Regions from separate parts of the Rhizobium arsenicireducens genome, predicted to be linked through region 2. Evidence: predicted binding sites of a transcription regulator. Region 2 holds the regulator's gene; the other holds the start of a gene.
What was found. Region 2 encodes PhoB, which activates phosphate uptake and scavenging genes when phosphate is short. Its sites were predicted from a motif close to TGTCATNNANCTGTCAT; they were not measured.

Region 1 (4,109 bases), 1.7 Mb from region 2:
GGCTCAAGGCCGACGAGATCGAGCTTCAGATAGGCGAGTTCGTCCATCATCCATTGCGGCAACTCGAGATATTCGCGCATCGGCAGTTGGATGTTTTCCTTGACTGTGAGCGCCGAAAACAGCGCGCCTTGCTGGAACAGGACGCCGAGCCGTGTGTCGAGTTCCATGCGCTCGCGTTCATTGACCGTGTCATAATCTGAGCCAAGGATCTCGATCTTTCCCGACCGGCGGGGCAAGAGCCGCAGCACCGTTCGCATCAACACCGACTTGCCGGCGCCGGACGCTCCGACGAAGCCGAGGATCTCGCCGCGATAGATATCGAGATCGAGGTTTTCGAGCACGATCTTGCTGCCGAAACCGACCGTCAGTCCCTTGACCGACAACACCTTTTCACGCTCGTCCGCCACCTGCGTCTGTTCGTCCATCCCGCCCCTCAAAAGTCAATCGCCGAGTAGAACATGGCGAACAGAGCATCCACGAGGATGACGACGAAAATCGATTTCACCACGGCCGCCGTGACATGACGGCCGAGCGATTCGGCGCTCCCGCCGACCTTCATGCCCTCGACCGCCGAGACGATGCCGACGATCAACGCCATGAACGGTGCCTTGATCATACCCGATGCAACGGTCGAATAGTCGACCGCCGAATGGAGGCGGGTGGTAAACACGTCGAAGGTGATCCCCGAATAGCTCCACGCCACCAGGGCCGCGCCGTAAAGCGCGGAGAAGTTGGCCAGGATGGTCAGCAAGGGCAGGACGATCGTCAACGCCACAAGCCTCGGGAAGACGAGCACGCCGATCGGATTGAGGCCGATGACCTTGAGGGCATCGATTTCCTCACGCATCTTCATCGAACCGATTTCAGCGGTGATCGCGCTCCCCGAGCGTCCTGCAACCATGATCGCCGTCAGCAGCACGCCGATTTCGCGTAACTGCAGGATGCCGACAAGGTCGACGACGAAGATCTCCGCGCCGAAATAGCGAAGCTGGAAGGCGCCCTGCTGGGCGATGATCGCGCCAATGAGGAAGGACATCAAGGCAACGATCGGCACCGCCCGGACACCCATATGGTCCATCTGGTTGACGACCGATGCCGGCGAGATGCCACTGGCGCGTCCGAGCTTGGTCTGGGCTCCGTGCACCGCAGACCCAAGGACGAACATCATCGCCACGACATCGAGCCAGAGATCGACAATGACCTTGCCTGCTGGCGCAAACATCCGCTGGAACAGCGGCCCCTTGGCCGGCGGCGGGGGTGGACGCTTGACGTCCTCGGGAAGAACGCGCAGCAGTTCCCGCATCGCAGGCGTTCCGCCAGTCAGCGTGACCTCGGTGCCTTCCTTCTTGCGAGCTGCAACAAAGCGGCGCAGGAGCCAGGCACCCGCCATGTCCATGTCCGATACGCCACTCAGATCGATCTCGAACGACTTGCTTGCATCCGCCGGAACCAGTCGGCCATTATTCTGCAGCAGCACACCAAGGCTGTTGTTGCGCCACGCGCCGGACAGGCGCAGGCAGTGCCTCTCGCTCGACAGTTCGTCGATGTTAATCGCGGCGCTTTCTGGGTGTACGGACTTCAATGTTCTGACAACTTCCCCGGCCTGCGCAACGTGAGCCGCCCCAGACCGGGCAGCGGCGCAAATCACTTGAAGGCGCAGTATAGCCACACGGGCCGGCAATGAAATCCTTAAGAAAGCGTTTATCGGGACCAGTCACCCCGAAGCCACAGCTTCCACGTAGAACTTACAACAGCGCTGCGCGCAGGATAGGTCAGGCCGCCTGAGCATCCTTTTCCTTGGCCGTCGCTGCGCCAAGCGCCACCGGACGCGGCAGGGCAAGAGGAGCGATCGTACTCGCAGACGCGCCGATGCGGTGGCCCCAGGAAATCAGCTCCAACCGTCCGTCGGGATGCTCGGCGATCGCGGTACAGCTCTCAACCCAGTCGCCGGTGTTAACGTAGTGAATGCCGTCGATGTCCTCCATCACCGCGTGATGAATATGCCCGCAAATCACGCCGTGAACGTCATTGCGCCGGGCCTCCTCGGCGACAACCCTCTGGAATTCACCGATGAAATTGACCGCCTGCTTGACCTGCAACTTGGCCCAGGCCGAAAAGGACCAGTAGGGCATTCCGAGACGGCGGCGGATGGCGGCAAGCAGGATATTGATGTTGATCGCCATATCATAGGCCCAGTCGCCGAGATAGGCGACGAGGCGAGCGTTGCGCACCACAACGTCGAATTCATCACCATGCAGCACCAGGTATCTCTTGCCATCGGCCGTCTCGTGGATCATCCGCTCGGCCACCTCGATGCCACCGAAATGCGTGCCGGGAAAGCCCCGCAGGAATTCGTCGTGATTGCCCGGGATGTAGACGATGCGGGTGCCCTTGCGCGCCTTGCGCAAGAGCTTCTGGACGACATCGTTGCAATCCTGCGGCCAGTACCAGCTTCGCTTCAACCGCCAGCCGTCGACGATATCGCCGACGAGAAAGATCGTCTCGGCCTCGTGGGTTCGCAGGAAATCCAGCAGGAAGTCTGCCTTGGCCGCCTTGGAACCGAGATGCACGTCGGAAATGAACAGGGTTCTGAAGTGACGAATTTCCGAATCTGTATTCACGGTCTTGGGCCTCTCGCTTGACGAGCCTTTGCCCTTTTTTCAAATCAGACTCGTATTTCAGGAACATGACAGCCCGCAAATCCGCGCCTGACAGCGTGCCGTCAGGCCGGCCCCAGCTGCGGCAGTTCACACCGGGCAATCTCCGCCGCCTCCGTGCGCTCGATCCCAAGCGCCACGAGCATGAGTTCCGCCACCTCGCTGCCGGCGTCGCGCCAGCTCTTGTAGCCTTCCTGAACCAGCATCATCCCTGACAGGGTTGCGCCTCCGATCGCGGCGACCATCGCCGTGACCTGATCCGGGGCAATTGCGTAGCGACCGTTTTCGATCGCCTTTGCCATTTCATCCGCCAGCGAGGCGGTCAACAATCCACGCAGCGACTTGTTGCTGAAGCCAAAATGCACGATGAAACGGCCCCACTGCGGCTCTTCGTGGGCCCGCCGAATGAAAAGCCGGATGCCGCAGGCAAGGCGACATGCCGGATCGGCAAGGCCGTCGATACTTGCTCGCACACGTTCCTGCATCTCACCCGCGAGATCGCCGGCGACCTCCTCAAACAGGCGGTCCGGGTTGGGAATGGCGTTGTAGATCGTACCGCGTGCGACGCCCGCCTCCTCGGCAAGATCGCTGACGTTCACCCGGCACACGCCCAATCGGGCGAACAGGCGCATCGCTGCCTCATGGATGCGGCATTGGACGACAGACTTCACGGTCGCACTCCCTCATGAATCCATTCTTCGTAGCCCATCAAGCGGCCCTAAGCCAAGGCCTGCGGCCGACCATTGATCATCCCGTTGCATCATATAACGACGTTGTTGACATTTGAACATATGTGTTCAATATAGATCATATTCGTTCACTTCCCAAGCGGCCGATGCAATGCATTCGACAGCATCGAGCCATCCACCCAGGAGTACAGATCGTGGAAAAGATTCTCGTCGCCTTGCTTGTAACCGCCGCTCTCGCGGGCTGCTCGCAGACAACCCGCCCGGCCAATGAGAAGCAGGCTGCTTGTGCATATGCCCGCCTTTCCCCCGAGGAGTGCGCCAAGTCGAAATACGGCTACCGTGGCACGACTCAACCATCGATCGTGTCGCCCTCCATCTGAGCGCACCAATGCTATTGAGGCGCGACTGAAGGCAGGCCCGGCGCTCCCCCGCCGGGCCTTTTCCATCTGTCGGCAGGCATTGCACCCGACAAAATCGGTGCGCGCAGTGACCGGGTACTCCCAGTCCGGTTCATTTGGTGTATGCAGGAATGCACAGCAGTGAACGAACCGGATACGATAAACATGGACACCAACGACCAGACCAAGCCGGCAGCCGCCACGGCCGACCTCGACGAACAGGCACTTTTCTACCATCGCTATCCGCGACCGGGGAAAATGGAGATCCAGGCGACCAAGCCGCTGGGAAACCAGCGCGACCTCGCGCTTGCCTATTCGCCCGGCGTCGCTGCCCCTTGTCTGGCCATACGGGATGAACCAGACAC
Region 2 (4,109 bases):
AAGTCGATCTACGAAAACATTGCCTACGGCCCACGCATTCATGGTCTGGCCCGCAACAAGGCCGACATGGACCAGATCGTCGAGACCAGCCTGCAGAAGGCGGGTCTGTGGAACGAGGTCAAGGACCGCTTGCAGGAGTCCGGCACCGGCCTCTCCGGTGGCCAGCAGCAGCGTCTGTGCATTGCCCGCGCGATTGCCGTCAGCCCGGAAGTGATCCTGATGGACGAACCCTGCTCGGCGCTCGACCCGATCGCGACCGCCAAGGTCGAGGAGTTGATCCACGAACTGCGCGCCAACTTTACCATCGTCATCGTTACCCACTCGATGCAGCAGGCCGCCCGCGTGTCGCAGCGCACCGCAATGTTCCACCTTGGCCTGCTGGTCGAGGAAAACGACACGGACAAGATGTTCACCAATCCGGACGATCAGCGTACCCAGGACTACATCATGGGCCGTTTCGGCTGAGCCGGCGCTTCCTTCCGGGCGGATACCAAATTCAAGGACAACGAACATGTCGCCATCGCATATCTACACGGCCTATGACGAAGAACTGAAATACCTGATGCGCCGCATCACCGAGATGGGCGGCCTTGCCGAACAGATGGTGGCCGACAGCGTGCGTGCGCTGGTCAACTCCGACGCGGCGCTGGCACAGAAGGTCATTTCCGACGACGTGCTGATGGATGCCGCCGAGCTGGAGATCGGCGACAAGGCGATCGTCACCATCGCGCGCCGCCAGCCGGTCGCAGCTGACCTTCGCGAGATCATCGGCGCGCTGCGCATCGCCAACGACCTGGAACGGGTCGGCGACCTCGGCAAGAGCAATGCCAAGCGCGTCATGGCCATTCAGACGACCGGCGTGCCGCGAAAGCTGGCCCGCGGTCTCGAGCACTTGAGCGAACTGGCCCTTATCCAGCTCAAGGAAGTGCTCGACGTCTACAACACCCGGTCGGCAGAAAAGGCGAAATCCATCCGCGACCGGGACGAGGAAATCGACGCCATGTACACCTCGCTGTTCCGCGAGCTGCTGACCTACATGATGGAAGATCCGCGCAACATCACCAGTTGCACCCATCTTCTCTTCTGCGCCAAGAACATCGAGCGCATCGGCGACCATGCGACCAACATCGCCGAGACGATCTATTACATGGCCACGGGTGCCCAGCCCGAAGGCGAGCGCCCGAAGGATGACTTGACCTCTTCCGTCGGCGCCATCACCGAGTAATCCGACCGCATTCGAAAGGTTATCGATACCGATGCTGCCAAAGATCGCTGTCGTCGAGGACGAGGAAGCCCTGAGCGTACTCCTGCGCTATAATCTCGAGGCGGAGGGCTACGAGGTCGAAACGATATTACGGGGTGACGAAGCGGAACTTCGCCTGCAGGAGCGGGTCCCCGACCTCCTGATCCTCGACTGGATGCTGCCGGGCGTATCCGGAATTGAGCTCTGCCGTCGTCTGCGCATGCGTCCTGAAACCGAGCGCCTGCCCATCATCATGCTGACGGCGCGTGGCGAAGAGAGCGAGCGTGTCCGCGGACTTGCGACCGGGGCGGACGACTATGTCGTCAAGCCGTTTTCGACACCGGAACTGATGGCGCGCGTCAGGGCCATGCTGCGGCGCGCCCGTCCGGAAGTCTTGTCCAGCGTGCTCCGTTGCGGCGACATCGAACTCGACCGCGAAACGCATCGCGTCCACCGCAAGAGCCGGGAAGTGCGACTCGGTCCAACAGAATTCCGCTTGCTGGAGTTCCTGATGGCATCGCCCGGCCGCGTCTTCTCGCGTTCGCAATTGCTGGACGGGGTTTGGGGGCACGACATCTATGTCGATGAGCGCACCGTCGACGTACACGTAGGGCGCCTGCGCAAAGCGCTCAATTTTGCCAATTCGCAGGACGTCATTCGTACGGTCCGCGGCGCCGGTTATTCGATGGAAGCCTGACGGCTGGGCCGTTTCTGGCAGTCAAACAAAAAACGGGCCTCTGTGGCCCGTTTTGCGTTTCGATGCGGGGAGAGACAGCGCTCAGCGCGCTGCCGAATTGGCTGCCTTGCGACGCTCGCCAACCGGCTGGTAAGCCATTTTGGCGTGGTAGCTGCAATAGGGCGAGGCGTCGGCGGATTCGCAGCCGCAGAAGTGGAAATCGTCCTTCATCGGGTCACCGATCGGCCATTTGCAGGTGCGCTCGGTGAGTTCAGTCAGTACCAGTTTGCGCGAGATCGGCAGGATGACATTGCCGGCCGGGGAGATTTTGATCTCTTCGACGCCGTCGATCTCGACCTCTTCCTTGAGCATGTTGGCGCCAGCGGCGCGGGTGACCGTGCGGGTCGTGACGCGCGAAGCATAGCTCGGCGTGCGCGGTTCCGATGCCGGGCGCTTTGCGGCCCGCGTCGCCGCGGAATTGCCGCCGGCCTTGGCTCGGCCCGGAAGGTTCAACCGGTGAACCTTGCCGATGACGGCGTTGCGGCTGACGCCGCCTAGTTGTGCTGCGATCTGGCTCGCGCTCAAGCCTTCGGCCCAAAGGCGCTTCAGTTTCTCGACGCGTTCATCCGTCCAGTTCATGCCGTTATCTCTCCGCCGCTCGCGATGCATGATGGCAGAATCGTTCACCCTTGCTTCGGAATGATCCGAAACAAACCCGCCTCGATACTGTCGGTGACTGGTTCCGCCGCATGCAGTTTCTTTATTGACTGTTAACCTAGTGCCGGGCTGACTCCGTGACAAGAGTTGGGCGAATCATCGCGAATTGATTTTGGAGTTTTCCCCAACTTGCTACCCTGGCGCGTCGCGTCCGTGCTTTTGGTCGAGTCTCGATCGTCTTGCCTGCGCGGTCGAAAATTCAGGTGCGGCGCGCTGTTTCGTTGACAGGCAAGGCCGAAATGCTGATAGTGCCCCCGCCGCCGCAAGGCGGCATTTTTGATTTTTTGGGGCCGCGGTCGCCCGCGAAATCAGAAGCATCCGTAGTCCCGTCAAGCCCTCCCGAAGGAGTGTTTTATCATGGTCGAAGCCTCGCCCCTCTATCAGACCTATATGCGCGCGCCCTTGCGGTTCGAGCGAGGAGAGGGTGTTTGGCTCCTGACCGAGGGTGGCGAACGCTATCTCGACTTCGCAGCTGGCGTCGCGGTCAATTCGCTCGGCCATGCCCATCCGCATCTGATCGAGGCACTGACGACGCAGGCCGGCAAGGTCTGGCACCTGTCAAACCTCTATGACGTTCCTGGCCAGGAGACGCTCGGTCGCCGCCTGACCGAGGCGACGTTTGCCGATCGGGTCTTCTTCACCAATTCGGGCGCCGAGGCGCTCGAATGTGCGATCAAGACGGCGCGCCGCTATCAGTTCGTCAAGGGCCATCCCGAGCGCTTCCATATCATCACCTTCGAAGGCGCCTTCCATGGCCGGACGATCGCCACCATTGCGGCCGGCGGCCAGGAGAAATACCTGGAGGGCTTCGGCCCGAAGGCGCCCGGCTTCGACCAGGTCCCGTTCGGCGACCTGGATGCGGTCAAGGCGGCGATCACCGAGGAAACGGCCGCGATCCTGATCGAGCCGGTGCAGGGCGAGGGCGGCTTGCGCGCCGCTTCCAATGAATTCCTGCGGGCGCTGCGCCAGATCTGTGACGACAACGGCCTGTTGCTTGTCCTTGACGAGGTCCAGTGCGGCGTCGGCCGTACCGGCAAGTTGTTCGCTTACGAATGGGCAGGCATCACGCCGGACATCATGGCCGTCGCCAAGGGCATCGGCGGTGGTTTCCCGCTCGGCGCCTGCCTTGCGACGGAAGAAGCGGCCAGTGGCATGAAGGCGGGTACCCATGGCTCGACCTATGGCGGCAATCCGCTCGCCATGGCTGTTGGCAATGCCGTGCTCGACGTCGTGCTGGCCGATGGCTTCCTTGACCATGTACGCGACGTTGCGCTGATCTTCCGCCAGGGTCTCGCCTCGCTCAAGGATCGTTATCCCGACATCATCGAGGAAATCCGGGGTGAGGGCTTGATGCTCGGCATCAAGGCCAAGGTGGCGAACACCGACCTGCTGATGGCAATGCGCGAGGAACATGTTCTCGGCGTTCCCGCGGGCGACAATGTCATTCGCCTTCTGCCTCCGCTCATCGTCACC

Region 1: ACWPVA_RS05340 (UDP-2,3-diacylglucosamine diphosphatase) is a predicted target of PhoB. The motif match lies at 2,676-2,692, and genes of this name have one in related genera.

Annotation. Positions count from the first base shown of each region.
Region 1 covers NZ_CAXHYK020000001.1:1,133,292-1,137,400, reverse strand. The annotation lists gene ACWPVA_RS05350 (ABC transporter ATP-binding protein) at 1-425, opposite strand, end outside; gene ACWPVA_RS05345 (MlaE family lipid ABC transporter permease subunit) at 434-1,582, opposite strand; gene ACWPVA_RS05340 (UDP-2,3-diacylglucosamine diphosphatase) at 1,773-2,621, opposite strand; gene ACWPVA_RS05335 (TetR/AcrR family transcriptional regulator) at 2,723-3,289, opposite strand; gene ACWPVA_RS05330 (lipoprotein) at 3,541-3,726, shown strand; gene ACWPVA_RS05325 (NADP-dependent malic enzyme) at 3,910-4,109, shown strand, end outside.
Region 2 covers NZ_CAXHYK020000001.1:2,834,327-2,838,435, reverse strand. The annotation lists gene pstB (phosphate ABC transporter ATP-binding protein PstB) at 1-465, shown strand, start outside; gene phoU (phosphate signaling complex protein PhoU) at 512-1,225, shown strand; gene phoB (phosphate regulon transcriptional regulator PhoB) at 1,257-1,940, shown strand; gene ACWPVA_RS14110 (GcrA family cell cycle regulator) at 2,022-2,558, opposite strand; gene ACWPVA_RS14105 (acetylornithine transaminase) at 2,994-4,109, shown strand, end outside.